One region of the Exiguobacterium sp. s28 genome, then DNA from elsewhere that is predicted to be linked to it. Evidence: predicted binding sites of a transcription regulator. Region 1 holds the regulator's gene; each other region holds the start of a gene.
The links. Region 1 encodes Rex, which represses fermentation and respiration genes when NADH is low (regulators of the CRP and FNR family bind a similar motif). Its sites were predicted from a motif close to TTGTGAAATATTTCACAA; they were not measured.
Positions count from the first base shown of each region.

Region 2: a site for Rex is predicted at 3,343-3,360, ahead of adhE (bifunctional acetaldehyde-CoA/alcohol dehydrogenase). Genes of this name have one in related genera too.
Region 3: a site for Rex is predicted at 1,747-1,764, ahead of KNP78_RS12355 (formate/nitrite transporter family protein). Genes of this name have one in related genera too.
Region 4: a site for Rex is predicted at 3,498-3,515, ahead of ric (iron-sulfur cluster repair di-iron protein). Genes of this name have one in related genera too.

Region 1 is NZ_JACSLL010000011.1:9,100-14,461, reverse strand. Features, by position in the region: gene KNP78_RS11400 (hypothetical protein) at 1-2,333, opposite strand, end outside; gene tatC (twin-arginine translocase subunit TatC) at 2,475-3,263, opposite strand; gene KNP78_RS11390 (twin-arginine translocase TatA/TatE family subunit) at 3,267-3,485, opposite strand; gene KNP78_RS11385 (redox-sensing transcriptional repressor Rex) at 3,485-4,141, opposite strand; gene KNP78_RS11380 (ABC-F family ATP-binding cassette domain-containing protein) at 4,291-5,362, shown strand, end outside.
Region 2 is NZ_JACSLL010000013.1:25,422-30,783, forward strand. Features, by position in the region: gene KNP78_RS12560 (glutamate synthase subunit beta) at 1-260, shown strand, start outside; gene KNP78_RS12565 (Na+/H+ antiporter family protein) at 410-1,729, opposite strand; gene KNP78_RS12570 (YebC/PmpR family DNA-binding transcriptional regulator) at 1,878-2,588, opposite strand; gene KNP78_RS12575 (MarR family winged helix-turn-helix transcriptional regulator) at 2,668-3,114, opposite strand; gene adhE (bifunctional acetaldehyde-CoA/alcohol dehydrogenase) at 3,500-5,362, shown strand, end outside.
Region 3 is NZ_JACSLL010000012.1:75,362-80,723, forward strand. Features, by position in the region: gene mutL (DNA mismatch repair endonuclease MutL) at 1-791, shown strand, start outside; gene KNP78_RS12350 (50S ribosomal protein L25/general stress protein Ctc) at 955-1,614, shown strand; gene KNP78_RS12355 (formate/nitrite transporter family protein) at 1,816-2,667, shown strand; gene KNP78_RS12360 (anaerobic ribonucleoside triphosphate reductase) at 2,858-4,702, shown strand; gene nrdG (anaerobic ribonucleoside-triphosphate reductase activating protein) at 4,680-5,135, shown strand; gene KNP78_RS12370 (fumarylacetoacetate hydrolase family protein) at 5,190-5,362, shown strand, end outside.
Region 4 is NZ_JACSLL010000004.1:49,469-54,830, reverse strand. Features, by position in the region: gene KNP78_RS06155 (MFS transporter) at 1-747, opposite strand, end outside; gene KNP78_RS06150 (DUF3221 domain-containing protein) at 882-1,253, shown strand; gene modB (molybdate ABC transporter permease subunit) at 1,250-1,891, opposite strand; gene modA (molybdate ABC transporter substrate-binding protein) at 1,888-2,622, opposite strand; gene ric (iron-sulfur cluster repair di-iron protein) at 2,730-3,437, opposite strand; gene aceA (isocitrate lyase) at 3,585-4,865, opposite strand; gene KNP78_RS06125 (hypothetical protein) at 4,932-5,228, opposite strand; gene KNP78_RS06120 (malate synthase G) at 5,225-5,362, opposite strand, start outside.

The DNA of each region.
Region 1 (5,362 bases):
GCATTGACCGGTTGCCGCGTGAAGCGGAGCGTCACACGTCCGGTGCTGCTCGCTTTTGCTGTGGCGAGCACCGTCGACCCTTTTTTCAACGTGACCGTGCTATTCGGGATCACGTACCCGACCCAGAGTGACTTCTCATCATTAATCGAGAGCGTCGACAGCGACGTTTTCGGCAACTGAATCGAGACGTCACGCGATTTCGAGCCGACCGATGCTTTGACGCGAACACGATCCCCCGGTTTGGCGGGGACGGTGTAACGTGTCGTCGATAGGCGTTTGGCCGAGACGAGTTTGTCATTTACATAGAAGCGCACTGTCGCCGTGCTCGTCTTTTTGATTGAGAGTGTCGCTTGTGTCTTTGTCATCAACGTGTCCGTCACACTGAGCGTCGGAGTGAACGCACGGACCGTCTTTGTGAGTTCATACGTCGCATCGCCGCTCGAACGTGTGACGAGAATGACATCCCCTTCTTTCAATGGGGTATCGAACGTGTACGGCATGACGCGTGTTGTCGCCACATGCGTACCGTTTCGATAGATGCGATAAGCCTGATCGGTACTCGATGTGATGTTGATGGATTTGTCATACATTAACGGTGTCCGAGTCCACGAAAAGACAGGCGGTTCCACTCTTGTCTCCACGGTTGTGAGCCGGAACGCTGAAGCGGGTGCTTCTTTTAATTTGAAGTAGACTTTTGTTCCGATGTCTACAGGCATCGTATTAAACTCTTTAATCGAAATGAGTCCGTCTTCATCTGCCTGCTCATTCGAAATTTCGTAGTATTTCCCACTGCGAATCAACACATCCACTGCGGCGTTCGGCGTCGTTTTCAATGTGACACCTGAAGTGACCGTTTTCGTCAGAACCGAGATACCATTTGATGAAGTATCGTCACTTTCTTTGACCGTCTGAAGTTCAATCGGATCGGCGTAAACACCTGACCCACTACCGATTTTCACAGTCACACGCGATCCAGGTGTGAACCACCGCGCCGGTTGCCACGTATAGCGACCCGACTCATCCGATTGGACCGTCGCCGATTGATAGTTCAACAATGAATCCGATGAGTTCGATTGATACAAGTTTTTCGTCACACTGACAAACACCGGCGTGTTCGGTGCCGTCTTCCCGCTGATCGGGCCTAAGACACCGGTTGGCGGGTCGAGCGTGAGCGGCACATAGTTCGATGCCCATAAGTCTAACCGGCGCTCAAAATCGTTCCACTTAAAAATCATGTCATACGACTCATTCGTCTGTAACGTCAGTTTCCCTTGCTCCCAAACGAACGGGTCGTCTTGATGGGCTAAACGTGCCGTCAGCTCAGTCGCTGGAATCGGTAAGGCCGTACCATCGACGAGCGTGGCCGTTCCGTTGACGTCATATGGACGACCTACCTCATAGCGATTCGTCGTTTTCGGCACATTGACATTCAGTTGCCATGGTGCTTTCCATAAAGACTCCGGTGTGTACACTTCCGTCTTCTTCATACCAAAAACGTACCAAGGACCGTGTTGTCGAATGTCAGCGTCATCAATCGGTGCCTCTTTCCACTCATTCGTGCTGACGTTATAACTGACATAGAATGTCGTATACATTTCTCGCGTCATGAAGTAGTAGGTGCCGTCTTTCCACGTAAGGTTACTTATGTTTGGCGCATCTTTCTCAATCCATCGTTTCGTCGCCAAATCGAAAATAAACATGTGCTCCGAGTCATCATTTTTGATCACGAACCATTGATTCGCTTCTTTCATGTGACGGGCCCACCTCACCTGTCCTGAATAGGAACTGATTGTCTCAAGCACCTCTCCTGTCACCGTCCGCTTCGTCACTTGACCGTCGGCGAACGCGAGGACGTTCCCATCATCGAGCAGACTGTATACCTGATCGCTGCCTTTCGTGAGCGATCCGAGAATATCACCTGACATCGATGTGATAATATACTTTTCGTCATCAGCCCATAACATCATTCCTGTTGTTACATTCGTTGAGACGAGTCGATTCTCACTTCCTGCTTCGATTGGGAATGTCGTCGCTTCATTCGTACGTATATCCCACATCACCCACTCCGGCCATCCTTTTAACATAAATCGGCCGTCTCCGATGGCATACATATTATAAGCAGCAGACACGCGAATCGGTAACGTATATTCCTCACCGGTCTCAATGTGAACTAGCGTCTCCGGATCTCCCGAACGCCACACATACCCACTATCTCCTACGACTTCTCCTGCCGGAATGATTTCCGGTTTGGCATAGTCTTCTGCTCGGACTTCAACTCCCGGTGCTACCATCATGACGAGCACCACGAGCATGCTCCATAACCACTTGTTCATTACTCTCCTCATTTCTGTTTATGAATGCATAACTTTCAAAAATAATCCATTTTTTGATTTAACCCTCCTAATTTTAAGTTGTTTTTTCAAAATTGAATAGCCCTAAAATCAAAAAAAACACCACGTCGCATGACATGGTGTTTACTTCTCATTCATTTGTTTCATCAAATCCATCTGTTCTTTCACCATCGCCTCTTTCTCACGTCGGAGCACACCCCGGTACGTGATGCGTGAAATCGATAAACTGATCTCATACAAGAAGAAGAGCGGCAGTGACACCATGAGGTGCGACGTCAAATCCGGCGGCGTGATGAAGGCCGCGACGACGAACAAGGCGAAGTACGCATACTTCCGAATCGATGACAGGAAGTACGGCGTCACGACACCGATGCGCGTCAAGAACATCGTCACGACCGGCAACTGGAATAACAGTCCGAATGGGATGGTCAGTTGCAGCAAGAACGTGAAGTAGTTCGACGCCCCGATGATTTGCGTCAGACCAAGGTCTTGCCCGAGGTCCGTCGAGATATCGAGGACGAGCGGGAACAACCAATAGTAGGCAAACGCCAAACCGACGAGGAACAAGATAAAGATGATCGGAATATAAGCGAGCGTCGCTTTCCGCTCGTTCGGATGCAGACCAGGTGCGACAAACGCCCACAGTTGATACAGTAGAAACGGACCAGCCGCGACGAGCCCGATGACGAGCGCCAAATTCAAGTAAATCATGAGCGGGTCCGCGACCCCAAAGGCGTTCAATTCAAGGCCTCGTTCGACGAGGTCGGCCTGGAGATAGGCGAGCACATATTTGACACTCGGCAAAGCAATCAAAAAGAAGGCAAAGACGACAAATGCCGACAGCATCAGTCGTCTCCGCAGCTCTGTCAAGTGGTCGGACAGTGCCCGTTCTTGATCAGGTTGATGGCTCATCGCTTACTGCTCTTTCTTCTCAATTTCTTTCTTGTCTTTCTCGTCATGCTCGTTCATCATGCCACTCGTGGCGTTTTTGAACTCACGGAGCGTCTGTCCGGCGGCGCGTCCGAATTCAGGCAATTTCTTCGGCCCGAAGATGATGAGCGCGATAATCGCGATGACAAACAGACTTGCTCCGCCTGGAATACCGACGACGAGTGACGATAATAGTAATTCCATTATTGATGGACCCCCTCAGCAGATGGATAGTGTTGCATAAAGTAAATGAGCGACTGGAGTTCGATCGACAAGTCGATATGATGGACGCGGACCGTATCCGGCACAGTAAGCCTGGCCGGTGTAAAGTTCAAGATGCCTTTGATGCCGAAGCGGACCAAGTCATCCGCGACAGGCTGTGCATAGGCAGACGGCACCGTCAAAATGGCAACGTCAATCTTGTTTTGTTTCATGATCTGTTCCATCTCATCGACGTGATGAATCGGGACACCGGACATCGTCGTGCCGACTTTTGTCTCGTCTGCGTCGAACCCGACAACGATATGTGTGTTATTGTTTTTAAGGAAGTTATAGTTGACGAAAGCTGTCCCGAGATGACCAACCCCGACCAAGGCGACGTTCGTAATCTCGTCCTGATTCAGTGTCTTACGGAAAAAGTCTAACAGATACTGTACGTTATAGCCATATCCCTTTTTACCGAGCGCACCGAAGTACGAGAAATCGCGACGGATTGTGGCCGAATCGACCTTGACCGCCTCACTCAGTTCAGCAGAAGAGACACGCTGTTTTCCTGATGAATGCAGGCTTTGGATAAACCGATAGTATAGTGGCAACCGTTTGGCTGTCGCTTGCGGAATCTTTGGTTCGTTTTGACTCAACGGAAAGAGCCTCCTTTTTACGACGCGTTTCAAACGAATCTAATTTCATACACCTTGATTGTAAACGAATTCACATAACCACTCAACGAATATACCTGAAAAGACTAAAAAATACAGTATACTAAATAGAGAGAAAGGGGTTTTTTCACTTGATCCTACTGCAAGTCAATAACTTATCGAAATCATTCGGCGTCGAGCCGATTTTAGAGAACGTCAAACTCGAAATCCAAGAAGGCGAACGCGTCGCCCTCGTCGGCCGGAACGGCGCCGGCAAGTCGACACTGCTCAAAGTCATCGCCGGGGAATACAACTATGACTCGGGCGATATCATGAAACCGAAAGACGTGACGATCGGCTATCTCGCCCAAGATTCAGGACTTGAATCGAACGAGACGATTTGGAACGAGATGCTCACCGTCTTCACCGATTTAATTGAACAGGAAAAAACGCTCCGCCGCATGGAACAAGACATGGGCAGCGAGCGCATCTTGAACGACCCGGCCGCCTATGAGCGCCTGCTGTCGTCTTACGATGAAGAACAGCATACGTTCAAAGACCGCGGCGGCTATCAATACGAGGCGACGATCCGCTCCGTCCTTCACGGAATGCGCTTTTATCCGGACGACTTCGAGCGCCGCATCGATACGCTCTCCGGTGGACAACGGACCCGCCTCGCCCTCGCGAAGATGCTGCTCCAAAGTCCAGACCTGCTCATCCTGGATGAGCCGACGAACCACTTGGACATCGAGACGCTCGGTTGGCTCGAGAAGTATTTGAGCGGCTATAAAGGCGCCGTCCTCATCGTCTCCCACGACCGCTACTTCCTCGACCGCGTCGTCTCGGTCGTCTATGAGTTGTCGCGTCACCGGAGCCGTCGCTTCGTCGGCAATTATACGAAGTATCTCGAGCAGAAGGCCGCGATCTATGAGCAAGAAAAGAAACAGTTCGAATCACAGCAAGAAGAGATCGCCAAGATGCAGGACTTCATCCAGCGCAACATCGCCCGGGCGACGACGACGAAGCGGGCCCAGAGTGTCCGCAAGCGTCTCGAGAAAGTCGATCGAATGGAAGCGCCGGACGGTGATGAGCGTAGTGCCGTCCTCTCGTTCTCGATTAAGCGCCAAAGCGGGAACGACGTGTTGAGCGGCAGCGACCTCGCCATCGGCTATGAGGAACCGATCGCCCAAAATCTCCGCTTCCAACTGCAACGCGGCGAATCGG
Region 2 (5,362 bases), on a different contig from region 1:
TCGACGGGTCGGTCGAGACGTATCCAGCCGATCTCGTCCTTGTCGCCATCGGGTTCGAACGACCGGAGCGAGAGCTCCGGAAAGTCGGCATCGAGGCGAACCATGACTACACGTCGAACGTCGAGGGTGTGTTTGTCGCAGGGGATGCGAGACGGGGACAAAGTTTGATCGTTTGGGCGATCCGGGAAGGCCGCGAAGTCGCGGATACCGTCGACGGATACTTGAACACTTGTCAACAACAGCTAAAAACTTCATCATAAAAAGGAGCGACGCGATGTCGCTCCTTTTTTACATGGATATTTAGGAGGAGTTAGCAATGATTATCGAAATCCTCATGTATACCGGGATTTGGTTCTTACTCGTGCTCGTCTTGCTCGGCACGATTTACGCGCGGCGCAATCGGAAGTGATTACAATACCATGGCGGCAATCAAACCGAAGATGATGAGCGGGATATTGTAGTGAAGGAACGTCGGCCACACCGTCTCACGCAAGTGGTCGTGTTGACCGTCGGCGTTCAAGCCACTCGTCGGGCCGAGTGTCGAGTCACTCGCTGGGCTACCGGCGTCACCGAGCGCACCGGCCGTCCCGATGATGGCGATTGTCGCCTCGACCGAGAAACCGTACTGGATGCAAAGCGGGACGAAGATGGCCGCGATGATTGGAATCGTCGAGAAACTCGAACCGATTCCTAACGTGATCACGAGTCCGACGAGGAGCATGACGAGCGCGGCGACAAATTGTGAGTCGCCCATGATGCCGCTTGCGCCACTGACGAGCGGATCGATGGCACCGGTCGCACGGATGACGGCGGCAAAACCGCTCGCTGCGATCATGACGAAGCCGATGAAAGCCATCATGCGCATCCCGCTCGTGAAGATGTCGTCTGCCTCTGACCAAGGGATGAGGCGAAGCAGCGTCAACAGGATGAGTCCTGAGACGGCCGATGCAATCATCGATTCGGTCTGAAGTTGAACGACGAGCACGACGAGGACGACGGCAGCTGTGAGCCAGATTTTGAGCGGGCTCAACGTCCGAATCTCGTAATCAGTAGGCCCGAGTTGAATCGTATCGTACGTCCGCGGCTTCCGGTAGTGGAAGAAGGCGGTGACGAGACCGACGAGCATCCCGAGGGCTGGGATGGCCATGATGCTGACAATATTGACATCACCGACGGCCATGCCGTTCGTTTCCACGTTTGGTAGCAAAATCTCATTCAAGTAAATGCCGCCGAATCCGACCGGAAGTAACATATACGGCGTGACGAGACCGAACGTGAGGATCGTCGCCACGAGCCGGCGGTCGAGCTTCAACTCGTTAAAGAGCACGAGGAGCGGCGGGATGACGATCGGGATGAACGCGATGTGAATCGGTAATGCGTTCTGCGAACTGATTGCTAGTAATAAGAGGAACGATAGCAACAACGCCTTGACGCGCGCCACGCTCTTACCGGTGACGTCGCGGCCTGACATGCCAATCAACTTTTCAGCCAGGACGTCTGGGAGCCCTGTTTTTGACAAACCGACGGCGAACGCGCCGAGTAGCGCATAACTGAGGGCGATGGTAGCCCCTCCGCCAAGACCGTCGCTGAAGGCGGTCAACGTCTCATTGAACCCGAGACCTCCGACGAGACCACCGACGACGGCGGCGAGGATGAGCGACAAGACGATGTGAACTCGACTGATCGCGAGAGCGAATAATACGATAACAGCTAATAAGACAGCATTCATCAATTCCAACACCTTTCTTTCAAAACTCTTTCTCTTGTTATCACTTTAATATGATAAAGACTTTTGAAATTTAACATACGTTTTTCGGGTTGTCAAATCGATTGTTCAAAAAAAGCGATAACTCCGAAAAGTTATCGCTCGTTCATGATCATTCAACGTTATGGTACACCTGGCGCACGTCTTCAAGATCTTCGAGGACGTCGAGCAGTTTTTCGAACTGTTCTTTCGACTCGTCGTCGAGGGCGATCTCGTTTTGTGGCAACATCGTCAACTCGGCGACTTCAAACGTCTCGATGCCTGCAGCTTTGAAAGCAGTCTGGACGGCATGGAACGCTTCTGGTTCCGCATAAACGATAATCGTCTCATCTTCTTCGATGACATCGCGAACGTCGAGGTCGTGCTCCATCATGAGTTCGAGTACGTCGTCAGCAGACATGCCGCTGACACCGATGACGGCCGTCGCGTCGAACATGTAAGCGACCGATCCGCTGACACCCATGTTGCCGCCGTTTTTGCCGAAAGCGGCGCGGACTTCAGACGCCGTCCGGTTGACGTTGTTCGTGAGCGTGTCGACGATGAGCATCGAGCCGTTCGGTCCGAACCCTTCATAGCGGAGTTCATCGAAGTTCTCTTCGTCGCCGCCTTTCGCCTTGTCGATGGCGCGGTCGATGATGGCGCGTGGGACGTTGTACGTCTTCGCCCGTTCAACGACGAACTTGAGCGCTTGGTTTGATTCTGGATCTGGTTCCCCTTGGCGGGCGGCTACGTAGATTTCACGGCCGAACTTCGCATAAATGCGACTCGTATTGGCGTCTTTTGAAGCCTTTTTCTCTTTAATGTTGTTCCATTTACGACCCATTACATGTCATCTCTCTTTCCATTGTTCGATTGATTCATCCTCGATTATATAAGAAGACGTGGATGTTGACGAGTAAAAATCATCCCTCGCTCTTATCCATCTTCTCGACGATCTCCGTCAACGTCTTCAGGCTGTCGATCAATCGATCCGTCTCTTCCTCGTCTAAAAAAGCGAGGCGGTCCTCGAACAAGCGTCGAAACGAGTCGCGACGCTCGCGAAGAACGAGCTCACCTTTGTCGGTCAACTGGTTCCAGATGACACGGCGGTCACGCTCGTCCGGCACGCGGGTGATGTAGCCCTCATCGACGAGCTTCGTGATGAGCGGCGTCACGTTCGGCGGGGCGATCGATAGCGTCTCGCTGATGTGTCCGTTCGTCACGGCGCCTTCATCCTCAATCAACATGAGGAGATGAAAGTGGGAAAAGTTCAAGTTTGGGATTTGCGGGAGGTCGGAACGGCGTAACAACTTCCTGCGGATTAATGGGATCAGTTTTACGAACTGATCGGCTGCGTCTTGTCTCGGCATAGTCATGTCACTTCCTAATTAGGTTCTTTCTTCATTATACACGACCGAGGGCGGGGTGGACGACCAATCCTTGTTGCGTGACAAATTGCACAGCACATCAGACAAACGGGCGTCACAATATATGTAAGCGTTTACATTTGTAAGACTTCATTTTTTCATGAAAACGCATACGATTTTACTGAGCGTCCTATCAAAAAGCAAGACCTATCCTCATTCTTCAAAAAAATATTGTGAAAGAGTTCACATTGTTGTCACGCACAAATTGTCGGAAACGTTGTATTCTATGAATGTGAAGGAAAGCACAAACTCTTATCAAACCACTGATCGCCCCGTGCTCTCCATCAAGTCAGCAGTATAAGCTCTCATTCATGAGGAGGAACCCAACATGGCAGTTAAAGAGAAAGCAGTAGTGGAAACATCAGCAGAACAGATGGTCGACACGCTCGTCACACGAGCACATACAGCGCTCGACACGTTAATGACGTTTGATCAAGAGAAAATCGATGCGATCGTTCAAGCGATGGCGCTAGCCGGTCTCGAACAACACGTCGCACTCGCGAAACATGCATATGAAGAAACTGGTCGCGGTGTGTTTGAAGATAAGATGATCAAAAACATCTTTGCGACAGAATATATTTATAACTCACTCCGTGGTGAGAAGACGGTCGGCGTCATCGAAGACGATGAGCAAAACGGCATCACGTACATCGCGGAACCAGTCGGTGTCGTCGCCGGGGTCACACCGGTCACGAACCCGACATCAACGACGATGTTCAAAGCAATCATCGCCATCAAAACACGTAACCCGATCATCTTCGGCTTCCACCCGTCGGCACAACAGTGTTCAAGTGAAGCGGCCCGCATCCTTCGTGACGCAGCCATCGAAGCCGGCGCACCGGAACATTTGATCCAATGGGTTGAAAAACCGTCACTCGATGCGACGAAAGCACTTATGAACCACCCAGGAGTCGCCATGGTCCTCGCAACAGGCGGTGCGGCGATGGTCAAATCAGCCTATTCGACTGGTAAACCGGCCCTCGGTGTCGGTCCTGGTAACGTTCCAGCCTACATCGACAAGACAGCAAAAGTAAAACGTGCCATCTCGGACGTCATCTTGTCGAAAACGTTCGATAACGGGATGATTTGTGCATCTGAACAAGCGATCATCGTCGACCAAGAAGTTTACGAAGAAGTGAAAGCCGAAATGACGGCGCTCGGTTGCTACTTCTGCTCACCAGAAGAGAAAGCAAAACTCGAGACACTCGTCATTAAAACAGACTCTTGTGCGGTAAACCCTGAAATCGTCGGGAAGCCTGCAGCCTGGATCGCCGAGAAAGCTGGACTTAGCGTTCCGGCCGATACGAAAATCTTGATTGCCGAACTCGAGACGGTCGGCGCGACAGAATTGCTCTCACACGAGAAACTTAGCCCAGTACTCGGAGCCTACAAAGTCCAATCGCGTGAAGAAGGTTTCGCCATCGCAGAGAAGATGCTTGAAATCGGTGGTCTCGGTCATACGGCAGCCATCCACTCGACAGACGACGACGCCATCCTCGCATTCGGACTCCGGATGAAAGCTTGCCGCATCATCGTCAACTCGCCAACGGCACACGGCGGGATCGGTGACCTCTATAACGAAATGACACCATCACTCACACTCGGTTGTGGGTCGTACGGTAAAAACTCCGTCTCTGAGAACGTGACGGCGAAACATCTACTCAACGTGAAAAAGGTGGCGAGACGTCGCGTGAATATGCAATGGTTTAAAGTCCCTGAAAAGATTTACTTTGAGAAAAACTCGGTTCAATACCTTCAATCGCTCACATCGAAAAAACGGGCGATGATTGTTACAGATGAAATGATGGTCAAACTTGGATTTGCCGATAAAGTCGTCAAAAACTTGCCGGCTGGTGTCGAGTACCGCATCTTCGACCAAGTCGAGCCAGACCCATCGGTCGAGACGGTCATGCGTGGTGCCGAAGCAATGCGTCACTTCCAACCAGACATGATTATCGCACTCGGTGGTGGATCACCGATGGATGCCGCGAAAGGCATGTGGCTCTTCTACGAACGCCCAGAAGAGAAGTTCTCGAACCTTCGCCAAAAATTCATGGATATCCGCAAGCGGACGTACAAGTTCCCGACACTCGGCAACAAGTCGATGTTCGTCGCCATCCCGACAACATCAGGTACGGGTTCTGAAGTGACACCGTTCACGGTCATCACAGATAAGAAACGCAACGTCAAA
Region 3 (5,362 bases), on a different contig from region 1:
AGCGACCGGTCAATCGGACCGAACAAGAGCGACTTGATTTCACGGTTGAACGGGCGCCGGTCACGGATGAAGCGCCGACGTGGAACTATCCAATTCCACGTGAGCCTGTCACGTCACCGAGTCGATGGTCGCCGACCCCGCTCGTCAATGAAGCGCCTGAGCCGATAGAGTCGACGGTCGAATCGGAAACAATCGAGACGAAAGGAGAGCGGTTGCCGCCGCTCGACGTCATCGGTCAATTGCATGCGAGTTATATCGTCTGTGGTGCCGAGGACGGGATGTACGTCATTGACCAACACGCGGCCCAGGAACGAATCAAATATGAGTTGTTTTACGAGCAGCTCGGGAATCCTGACAAGGAATACCAGTTGTTGCTGCTTCCGCTCACGCTCGAGTTCACGCAAGAAGAGGCGCTCGCGATTGAAGAAGTCACTCCGCTTTTAAAAGAAGCAGGTCTAGAATTGGAGCCGTTCGGCGGCAACACGTTCCTCGTTAGAGAGATTCCGACGTGGTACCCGCAACACGATTTAGAAGGAACGGTCCGTGATTTGATAGAGATGGCGATCCGGGATCGCTCCATTGACATCGCTAAATATCGGGAAGATGCGTCGATTTTGATGGCATGCAAACGGTCGATTAAAGCGAACCATCCGTTGAACCACGAGATGATGCGGCAATTGCTTCACGATTTGAATCAGACGACGTCTCCGTACACGTGTCCGCACGGACGTCCGATTTTAGTGAAGTGGAGCACGTACGAGCTCGAGAAGCTATTTAAACGCGTTATGTGACACGCCTGTAATCTTTTCTTAACCTCCTGTTACGTTTATGGATAGGTGGCTATGGGAACAATATACACATGTCACTCAACGCATCGAGGTTGAGAGGTGGCTTTTTCACTGCCTCACCCTCAAGATGTAGACATGATCGATAAACCAGTAGGGGGAAAAGATTATGGCAGACACGCTTAAAGTAACGAAACGAGAATTACGACCACGTTCGGTCCGCGCTAACTTGCGTAAAGAAGGAAAAGTGTTAGGTGTCGTTTACGGCTACAAAGTTGAAAGCACACCGGTCGCATTCGAAGAGATGGCACTTCGTAAGATTCTTCGTGAACACGGCGACAACGCTTTGATCGAACTCAATATCGATGGTAAGAAAGTGAACACACTCGTTCACGGGACAGAAGTCGACCCATTTACGAACGAATACAAGCACGTCGAATTTATGGCAGTGAAGATGGACGAAGCGACAGAAGTCGAAGCGGACGTCACACTTGTCGGCGACGCGAAAGGCGTCAAAGAAGGCGGCTACCTGGCACAGACGCTCTATAAAGTAACGGTCTCGGCAACACCAGCCAACATTCCGGAGCGTATCGAGCTTGATGTTTCTGAACTCGGCATCGGTGACTCGCTCACTGTCGCTGATATTCCAGAGAACAAAGATTACGAAATCGTATCTGAGGGTGATCTTCAAATCGCATCGGTGAATGAACCGGTGGCGGTCGAAGACCTTGAAGCTGATACAGCGACAGAAGGCGAAGTTGAAGCGACTGAAGAGGCGTCAGAAACTTCAACGGAAGAGTCGGAAGAGGCTTCTGAAAACAAAGAATAATCATTTCGAACGGCCCTTTGCGAAGGGTCGTTTTTTTCTAGTCACAAATCCGACAAATGTAAACGATTACGATGTGAAAAATGTGTCAACATGTGGAAGGGGCGATTGCAATTTATTCGTTTCGGGCTTATATTGTTAATGATTTCACATGTTCGTTCTTATTATAATGGTTTCATTCAAACAGAAAGAAGGGTTTGTGACATGGCATCAATGGAAATCCATGCACTCGAATCGTTGCGGAAGAAAGCACAGGCATCTTCGCAAATGATTCATTATCGGCCAATGGAGTACTTTTTACGAGCAATGCTCGCGGGGATCTTTATCGGATTCGCTTCAATTTTCACACTGAAAGTCGTCAACGGAATGTATTTGATCGATTCTCCGTTCACAACGCTCATCGGAGGATTCTCATTCGGGATCGCCCTCGTCATGATCATCTATGGCGGAGCCGAACTGTTCACCGGGAATACAATGTACTTCACAACCTCGACGATGCGGGGGTACACGACGCTCAGCGACACGATGCTCGTCTGGTTGCTCTGCTTTGTCGGGAATGCGCTCGGTGGCGTTTTGTTCGCCTTGCTGCTCGCTCCTACCGGTGTCATCCAAGAACTTGGAATGGACAACTGGCTGTTCTCGGTCGTCGAAAGCAAGATGCACCACACGACGGTCGAAATTTTCTTCCGCGCGATCTTCTGCAACTGGATGGTCTGTCTTGCCATCTTCTTGCCGAAGCAAATGAAAAACGAGTTCGCCCAAATCTTCTCGATGATCTTCCTCGTCGCCGTTTTCTTCGCCTCAGGATTTGATCACGTCATCGCCAACTTCGTCTTGTTCGCCCTCACGCTCGTCGTCCCGCATCCTGAGGCGATCAGCTTTGCCGGCGCGATCCACAACTTGATCCCAGCCACGTTCGGGAATATCATCGGTGGCGCGTTGTTCATGGGTGCGATCTATACGTGGTTAAACGCGAAAGGCTTGCGTGAAGCCCAAGAATCGGAAGCAACGGAAGAAGTCGAATTGAAAATTGTGAAACCTGCCAAAGAAGTATGAGGTAGCTCACGACAACGAGCAGTCGAGTCCACGTCAGTGGCTCGACTGTTTTTGCGTTTTTATCACAAGCATTGATCACAATTTCGACTTCACATCTCAATAGCAAAACATGACATAATCTATATATGGAACTTAAGTGAGTAATTAACTCGCTTGCAATCAATATATAGTGAGGTGATGCGGAGTGAATATGCTCCAGCTTTATGAAGATGTCTGTGTTCTCCCAGATCAGGACCTCGTACAAGAGAACGCCAACGTCGACGGGAAATCACCACTTGGAAAATTGGCACGATTATCCTCAGAAGTATCAAAACAATTGTCGACGACATATCTATTATCAGAACGGTCACGTCAAGCCGTCGAGGATAATTTTTTGTATATCCATGACGCCGACTACTACGTGACAGGATCGACGACGTGTTGTCAAATCCCACTCGGTGAGCTACTCACGAACGGATTTCATACCGGGCACGGGACGATTCGACCGCCCCAGGATATCCGCTCGGCGATGGCGCTCGCTTCGATTATTCTTCAAGCGAACCAAAACATGCAGCATGGCGGTCAAGCTTTCCCGATGTTTGATGTCGACCTCGCACCGTATGTCGAAAAGACGTATGAACGTCAGCTCGAGCGGCTCAAAAAGCTACCAGTCGAATGGACGACCGAGCAACTCTTTGAAACTGCCGAGTCTGAAACAATCGCGGCGACGTATCAAGCGTGTGAGGCGTTTATCCACAACGCCAACTCGATGCACTCACGTGGTGGCGGACAAGTACCGTTCGTTTCCATCAATTACGGCACCGACACGAGCCGGTGGGGACGCGTATTCATTCGAGAGTTGCTGCGTGCGACCGAGCGAGGGCTCGGTAACGGGGAGACGCCGATTTTCCCGATTCAAATCTTTAAAGTGAAAGAAGGGGTCAACTTCCATGAGGACGATCCGAACGTCGACTTGTTCCGTCTCGCCTGTCGTGTGACGGGCAAGCGGTTATTCCCGAACTTCTCGTTCGTCGATGCTCCGTTCAACCTTCAATACTACGACGGGACGCACGGCTCGGAAGTCGCCTACATGGGTTGTCGGACACGGGTGATGGGGAATCGGCATGGTGCCGAGACGTCGATTGGACGAGGCAACTTATCATTTTCGACGTTGAACTTGGTCAAAATGGCACTCGTCTCCTCGGATATCCATACTTTTTATAAGACGCTCGACGCTTACGTCGACGTCGCCATCGATCAATTGCTCGAACGATTCGACTATCAAGCGAAGCGGCACGCCGACGAATTTCGGTTTCTCTATGCCCAACACGTCTGGCGGGGGGGAGAGAGACTCGGTCCAGAAGACGATCTTCGCGAGGTACTGAAGCAAGGGACGCTCTCGGTTGGATTTATCGGTCTCGCCGAAGCGCTTCGTGTGCTCACAGGTGGCACGCATGCCGAGTCACGAGAGGCGGAACGGCTTGGGCTCGATATCGTCACTCATTTACGTGATCGAATGAAGCAGGCATCGGAACGATACGATTTGAACTTTTCTCTCTTGGCGACCCCGGCCGAAGGATTGTCGGGTAAATTTGTGACGAGAGATCAGCAATCGTTTGGGATGATCGAAGGTGTGACCGACCGCGCCTTTTATACGAACTCGTTTCATGTGCCCGTGTATCAATCGGTCTCGATTCGCGATAAAGTCCGTCTCGAAGCGCCTTACCACGCGCTCTGTGATGCGGGTCATATCACGTATGTCGAAGTCGACGGATCGCTCGCCCATAATGCGGAAGCGGTCGAAGCGATCGTCCGGCTCATGCGGACCGAGAACGTCGGCTACGGGTCGATCAACCATCCGGTCGACCGTTGTGGCAACTGCGGCCTTGAAGGGATCATCGACGAAGCGTGCCCGACATGTGGCGAGCATGAACGAATTGAACGGATCCGTCGCATCACCGGCTACTTGGTCGGGACGATGGACCGGTGGAATTCGGCAAAACGAGAAGAAGAACGAGCGAGGGTGAAGCATCATGCGCGTCCTATCCGTACTTGAAGAATCGGTCGTCGACGGTCCAGGCATTCGCACGGTCATCTTTACGGCAGGCTGCCCGCACCGTTGCCCTGGGTGTCATAATCCAGAATCTTGGAATCCACGTGGGGGACAAGACGTCTCGGTCGCGGACTTACTCGCTCAAATCGAACAATCAGGCTGGGACGGGGTGACGATTTCTGGCGGGGAACCATTTCTGCAACCGGAAGAATTGGCCCGGCTCGTCGACGGATGTAAGGTCCTTCAGAAAAACGTTTGGGTGTATACGGGCTATACGCTCGAACAGTTGCAAGCCATGCACGACGAATTCGTCACAAGCGTGCTCGACCGTGCCGATGTGCTCGTCGATGGGCGTTTCGAACAGCCGCTCATGGACCGGTCGCTCCGGTTTCGGGGATCGAGCAACCAGCGGATTATTTTCTTAAACAAAGCGTAATCGGGGCCGTCGCGTCCCGATTTTTTGTATACTAGCAAAGAAGGGGGAATTTTGATGAAATGGTGTAGTTTTCAAGTTGAAGGAGAGCAAAGGGTCGGTGTCGTGGCAGGAGAGTTCGTCTATGACGTCAGTGACCAATTACATACGACTTCGCTGTTAGAAGTCATCGCGCGTGAGTTTGAACCGGATGTCGATCTAGATGTCGCGCCAAGGCTGGCGCTTCAAGA
Region 4 (5,362 bases), on a different contig from region 1:
ACATAAAAAGATGATGACGGTCAATTGATGGAACAAGGCGAGCTCGTGATGGATGAAGCCTCCGAAGAATACATACGACACGGTCAACAACAACCCCGAGACAGTGACGATGAGCAACATGAGGAGCGGTAAAATATCAAATTCGAACCGCTGGGTCACTTTCACGTCCTGGTCGTTGATCCGGCGATAGAGTGCCATGAGCACGCCGACGAGCAACATGAGCGCGGTGATGTTCAACCCGTTATAGACGAGCTCCGCGAACAACCCGTGCGCAGCCATCTTGATGGTCGGGATGTTAAAGACGACAATCTGATACGTCTCGATATCAATCAAATCAAACCGCATCCATTGGAACGTCAGCCCGAATGTGATGGCGAACGACCCGAGACATCCCCAGGCAATCAACATATGTTGGGTCCAGCGGTACCAGCCACGTTCCCAGATGAACTTCTGTAAGACAATATTGTTGACGGTCGTGGCGGCGACGGCCTTGCTGGCCCGTTTCTTTTCTGCCTTTATTTGTTTGAGGCTCCGCTTCAATACTTGTGAGGTGGCCGGCCGTGCAAAAAATAACGTCAAGCGGACGACCATCCCAATCATGCAAATGACGGCGGCGATATAGTAGCCGAACAGCGCCATGTCTACGTGCTCAAATCCTGCCGAGGCGATCCATGTCGAGAGCACCAAGACGGTGAATCCTACGAACGACCACTTTGCGGCGGTCGAATAAAAATAACGATCGGACATATGTGTTCCCCCTTCTCTTTCCGAGCGACTTCATAGTTTCATCATAAAGATGACATCTCGACTTAACTGTTACTTTTTTCACAGATAAGCGATTCGAGACGTGACAGAATAATGAACGAAGGAGGCGTTCCCTTATGAAATCATCGCTTAAAATCATGTTATTCCTCACCATCGCGGCCATGCTCGTCGTCTTTTCCATCGGTTTCGTCTTCGCCAATCGAGCGACGACCGAACCAGATGTCGAGGGGTATGTGATTGAAATAAATGAATCTGACCGCACCGCACTCGTCATCAGCGGAATTACCGCAGAAGAGGCCACGCTCTCTCCTGACACCTTGTTCGCACAAAGTGAACCGGAAGACGTAAGCTGGTTCAAGTTTCAAGTGAAAGCCACGTTCGAGCAAATCACTGTCGGAGACCACGTCCACATTTGGAAAAAGACCGGTCCGAGTATCTTAAATACTCCGAACCGGTCTTATGTGAAAAAAATCGACGTGATCGACTAATATGAACGCTTGCCATAACGTTCACTCAGCCAGAGGACTAAAAACGCCAAACCAACCAACCATCCGCTCCAGACGAGTGCCTGGGTCATATCTCCGTTGATTGTCGCCATATAAATCGCTGTGGCGAGCGTCATCGTCTCGCCCGGGATATTTCCGGCAATCATCATCGTAATCCCAAACTCGCCGATTGATCGGGCGAAGCCGAGGACAAAGCCGCTCGTCAACGCAGGTAACAGCAGCGGAATCGTCACGTAGGTGAACAGTTGACGCTCTGACCCGCCGAGCACGCGTCCGGCCTCATACCATTCCGCATCGAGTTGTTTGAGACCGAGACGAATCGTTTGGTAGATGAGTGGGAACGCGGCCAAGGCGGACGCGATGACGTTCGCCTGTTTGGTGAACAAGATAGTAATCGGTAACAATCCGCCGATCCCGTTGTTCCCGAGGACAATCAAGGCGTATAGTCCGATGACTGTCGGCGGCAAGATGAGCGGCAGTAAAAACACCGTCTCCAACAGCCGCTTTCCTTTGAATTGACGGTGATGCATGAAATAGGCCGCTCCGAAGGCGAGGATGAAGGCGCTCACCGTCGCCATCATCCCGACTTCGAATGTGAGTTGAAGTGGAGATTGCGTCATTTAGAAAATCCTTTCGCTAAAAAGTGAGCTTGGATATCATCGTCAAACAAACGCGCGTAAACATCGCGCACGTATGGGTTGTGCGTCAATCGGACCGCCGGATACGCGATCGTACCCGTCGCTTCAAACGGGACCGCCTGAAGCGACTCGACGTCCGTCGTCAGTTCCGTCTTATAGACGAATCCCGCATTGGCGTCGCCTTGTTCGATGAGCGTCAACACTTGTCTCACATTCTGGGCGAACATGATTCGCGGTTCCACTTCCTCCCACACGCCTTCCACTTCTAGCGCCGCTTTCGCGTAGCGACCGGCCGGGACATTGACCGGGTCACCGATGACGATCCGAGCACATGCGTTTAAGTCGTCCCACGTCTCCGCGCACGGTCTCCCTTTCGGTGTCACGAGCCACAGCTCGTTATGCAAAAACGCATCCCGCTCTAGAATCGGGATTTGTAATCGGTCGACATCATCAACGCTCGCGGCTAAAAAGATATCTGCCGGAGACCCGTGATCGATTTGTGCTCGCAAGGCGCCGCTCCCGTTCGTCACGACCCGAACGTCGATCCCATCGAATTCCGCTTCAAGTTGTCGCTCTACCGCTTCTAAAGCCGGTCCTAAGCTTGCCGCCGCCAAAATGGTCACGGTGGTGTCCTCCGAATCTGAACTCGACCAGACTTGACTTAGTAATAAGGCGACCGTCACCCCTACGATGACTCCACTCACCCGTTTCATGATTAATCACTCCTTTGCCTCCCCTTTATCGTAGCGCTTGATTTGCCTCCCATCTGTATCAAACGTCACAAAAAGACACCCCCACGTAAGTAGAGGTGTGCCACTGCTTAAGCGAACGTGCGCGCCCGCGGGAATAAAATGTTGTTTTCGAGATGAATGTGTTCAAATGTATCCGATTCGAGCGCTTCTAACCGTTGATAGACAAGACGATACGTCCCACACGCTCCTTCAGGCGGCGTATAGTCGTTCGTGATTTGACGCAACTCTTTTAAAATGTCACCGGCTGCCGCGTGTTCTGACTCGAGCGAGGCCAAGATGTCATCAAGCTCCCGTCTCGTTTCAGCTGTCGGTGCCGTCTCGTGACGAAGCAACGTCGGGAAGTCTTCTGTCTCTTCTTTGACGATATGTTGTTCAAGTTCCACTTTCAATTGATTGAACAGTTGATGAATGCGTCCGAGGTGCGGATGGTTTTGTCCGTGAACCCGGAACACTTTTGTCACATATGGTGTGAGCTGTGGCAATTCGTCCGTCAAAAACTGGTGATGCTTATAAATGATGTGCTCAATCAATTCCGATGAAGAAGCAGCATCCCAATCGATGCTCTTCTCGTTCATCTCTTGCTTGCGTTGATAGAGCGCATTGACTTCTTCTAAAATGTCTTCCGTCGACCGTTTCGATTTGTCAGTCGCTTCAGCGAGTGGCCGGTTGCCGCCACAACAAAAATCGATTCGGTTCCGTTTGAAAATGTCTGCCGCTTGCGGGCATTGTTTGACGATTTCAGATACGTGCGTATCGCCCGTGAATGTCTGTGTCATCTGTCATAACCTCCATATTCATTTTGACATGTTCAGCGTAGCAAGAGTTTGACGACAAAAATGTGAAATACGTCACATTTAAGTGAACAGGATGCACGCGTTCTGAATTTGGACACAAAAAAAGCCCCTCTTGTGGAGGGGCGACGCTTAATGGGACGGCGCTTCAAATTGTTCTGCCTCGGTCGAACCGGCCAGCGCCGTCGTTGACGACTGGCCTCCCGAGATGACGAGAGACACCTCATCGAAATACCCGGTCCCGACCTCACGTTGGTGACGTGTCGCCGTATAACCGTGCTGTTCTGCACTGAATTCGGCCTGTTGCAGTTCCGAGTAGGCGGCCATCCCGCGGTCTTTATACCCGCGTGCGAGTTCGAACATTCCGAAGTTGAGCGAGTGGAAGCCAGCGAGCGTGACGAATTGGAACTTATATCCCATCGCACCAATCTCTTGTTGGAACGATGCAATCTCCTCATCCGACAGCTTTTTCTTCCAATTGAATGAAGGCGAACAGTTGTAAGCGAGGAGTTTCCCCGGATACTTCGCATGAATCGCATCCGCGAATTGACGCGCTTCGTCCAAATCAGGCTCGGACGTCTCGCACCAGACGAGGTCGGCGTACGGTGCATAGGCGAGACCGCGCGCGATCGCCTGTTCAATTCCCGCCTCGGTCCGGTAAAAGCCTTCCGGCGTCCGGTCACCGACGATGAACGGATGGTCGATTGGGTCGATGTCGCTCGTAATCAAATTCGCTGCGTGAGCATCCGTCCGGGCGACGATAATCGTCGACACCCCCATGACGTCTGCCGCGAGACGTGCGGCAATCAAGTTTTTCACGGCCGTCTGTGTGGGCAGCAACACTTTGCCGCCGAGGTGACCGCACTTCTTCTCTGAAGAGAGTTGATCCTCCAAGTGGACGCCGGCTGCACCCGCCTCAATCATCGCCTTCGTCAACTCGAACACGTTGAGCACACCGCCGAAACCGGCTTCCATGTCAGCGACGATCGGGGCGAACCAATGCGTATCGCCTTTCCCTTCCGCCGTTTGAATTTGATCGGCCCGTTGAAGCGCCTGGTTAATCCGTTTGACGACGCTCGGCACCGAGTTAGCCGGGTACAGGCTTTGGTCCGGGTACATGTGCCCCGACAAGTTCGCATCGGCGGCGACTTGCCATCCGCTCAAATAGATGGCTTCGAGACCCGCCTTCACTTGCTGGATGGCCTGGTTCCCTGTCAACGCGCCGAGCGCGTGGACGTAGTCTCGTTCGTGGAGTAACTCCCATAACCGTTCCGCTCCTTTTGTCGCGAGCGTATGCTCGATTAGGACAGACCCCCGAAGCCTCATCACGTCTTCGATCCCATATGGACGTTCGACCCCGTTAAACCGTTCCGACTGTAACATATCCTCTAGTTGCATTTGTTGTTCATTCATATCCATTCCTCCTGTATTATATTAATTTATATATTTATTGTTTGTTATATAACAGATAATGCAAGCTTAATCCAAGTATGCACAGCATTCGAGCGCCGCTTTGAATGACGAGTGCTCCATCCCGCAGCAACGACAGACGTTTTCTTCGTCACGATCTTCTGGTTTACGGAATATGACGACCTCTTCGACCGGCTCTCTCATGATTTGGAGCGACCCGTCGGCCCGGTCGAGCACGAGGCGCATCAAATCGTTCCCATAGACGAACGCCGTGTTAGCGAGCGCCGCTGTCGATTCCCCCGAGACGATCCGACGGACGACCCAACGTTCAATCAACTGTTCGCTTTCGATTTTTTTCGTTGTCATGATGATGCTCCTCCTTTTAAATTCGGTTCTAATGTCACTTGTTGTAAAAACTGTCGGCGGCGCCGGTGCAGAATGGGTTCCGTATATCCGTTCGGCGACTCGTCGCCTTCAAACACTAACTCTTTCGCCGCTTG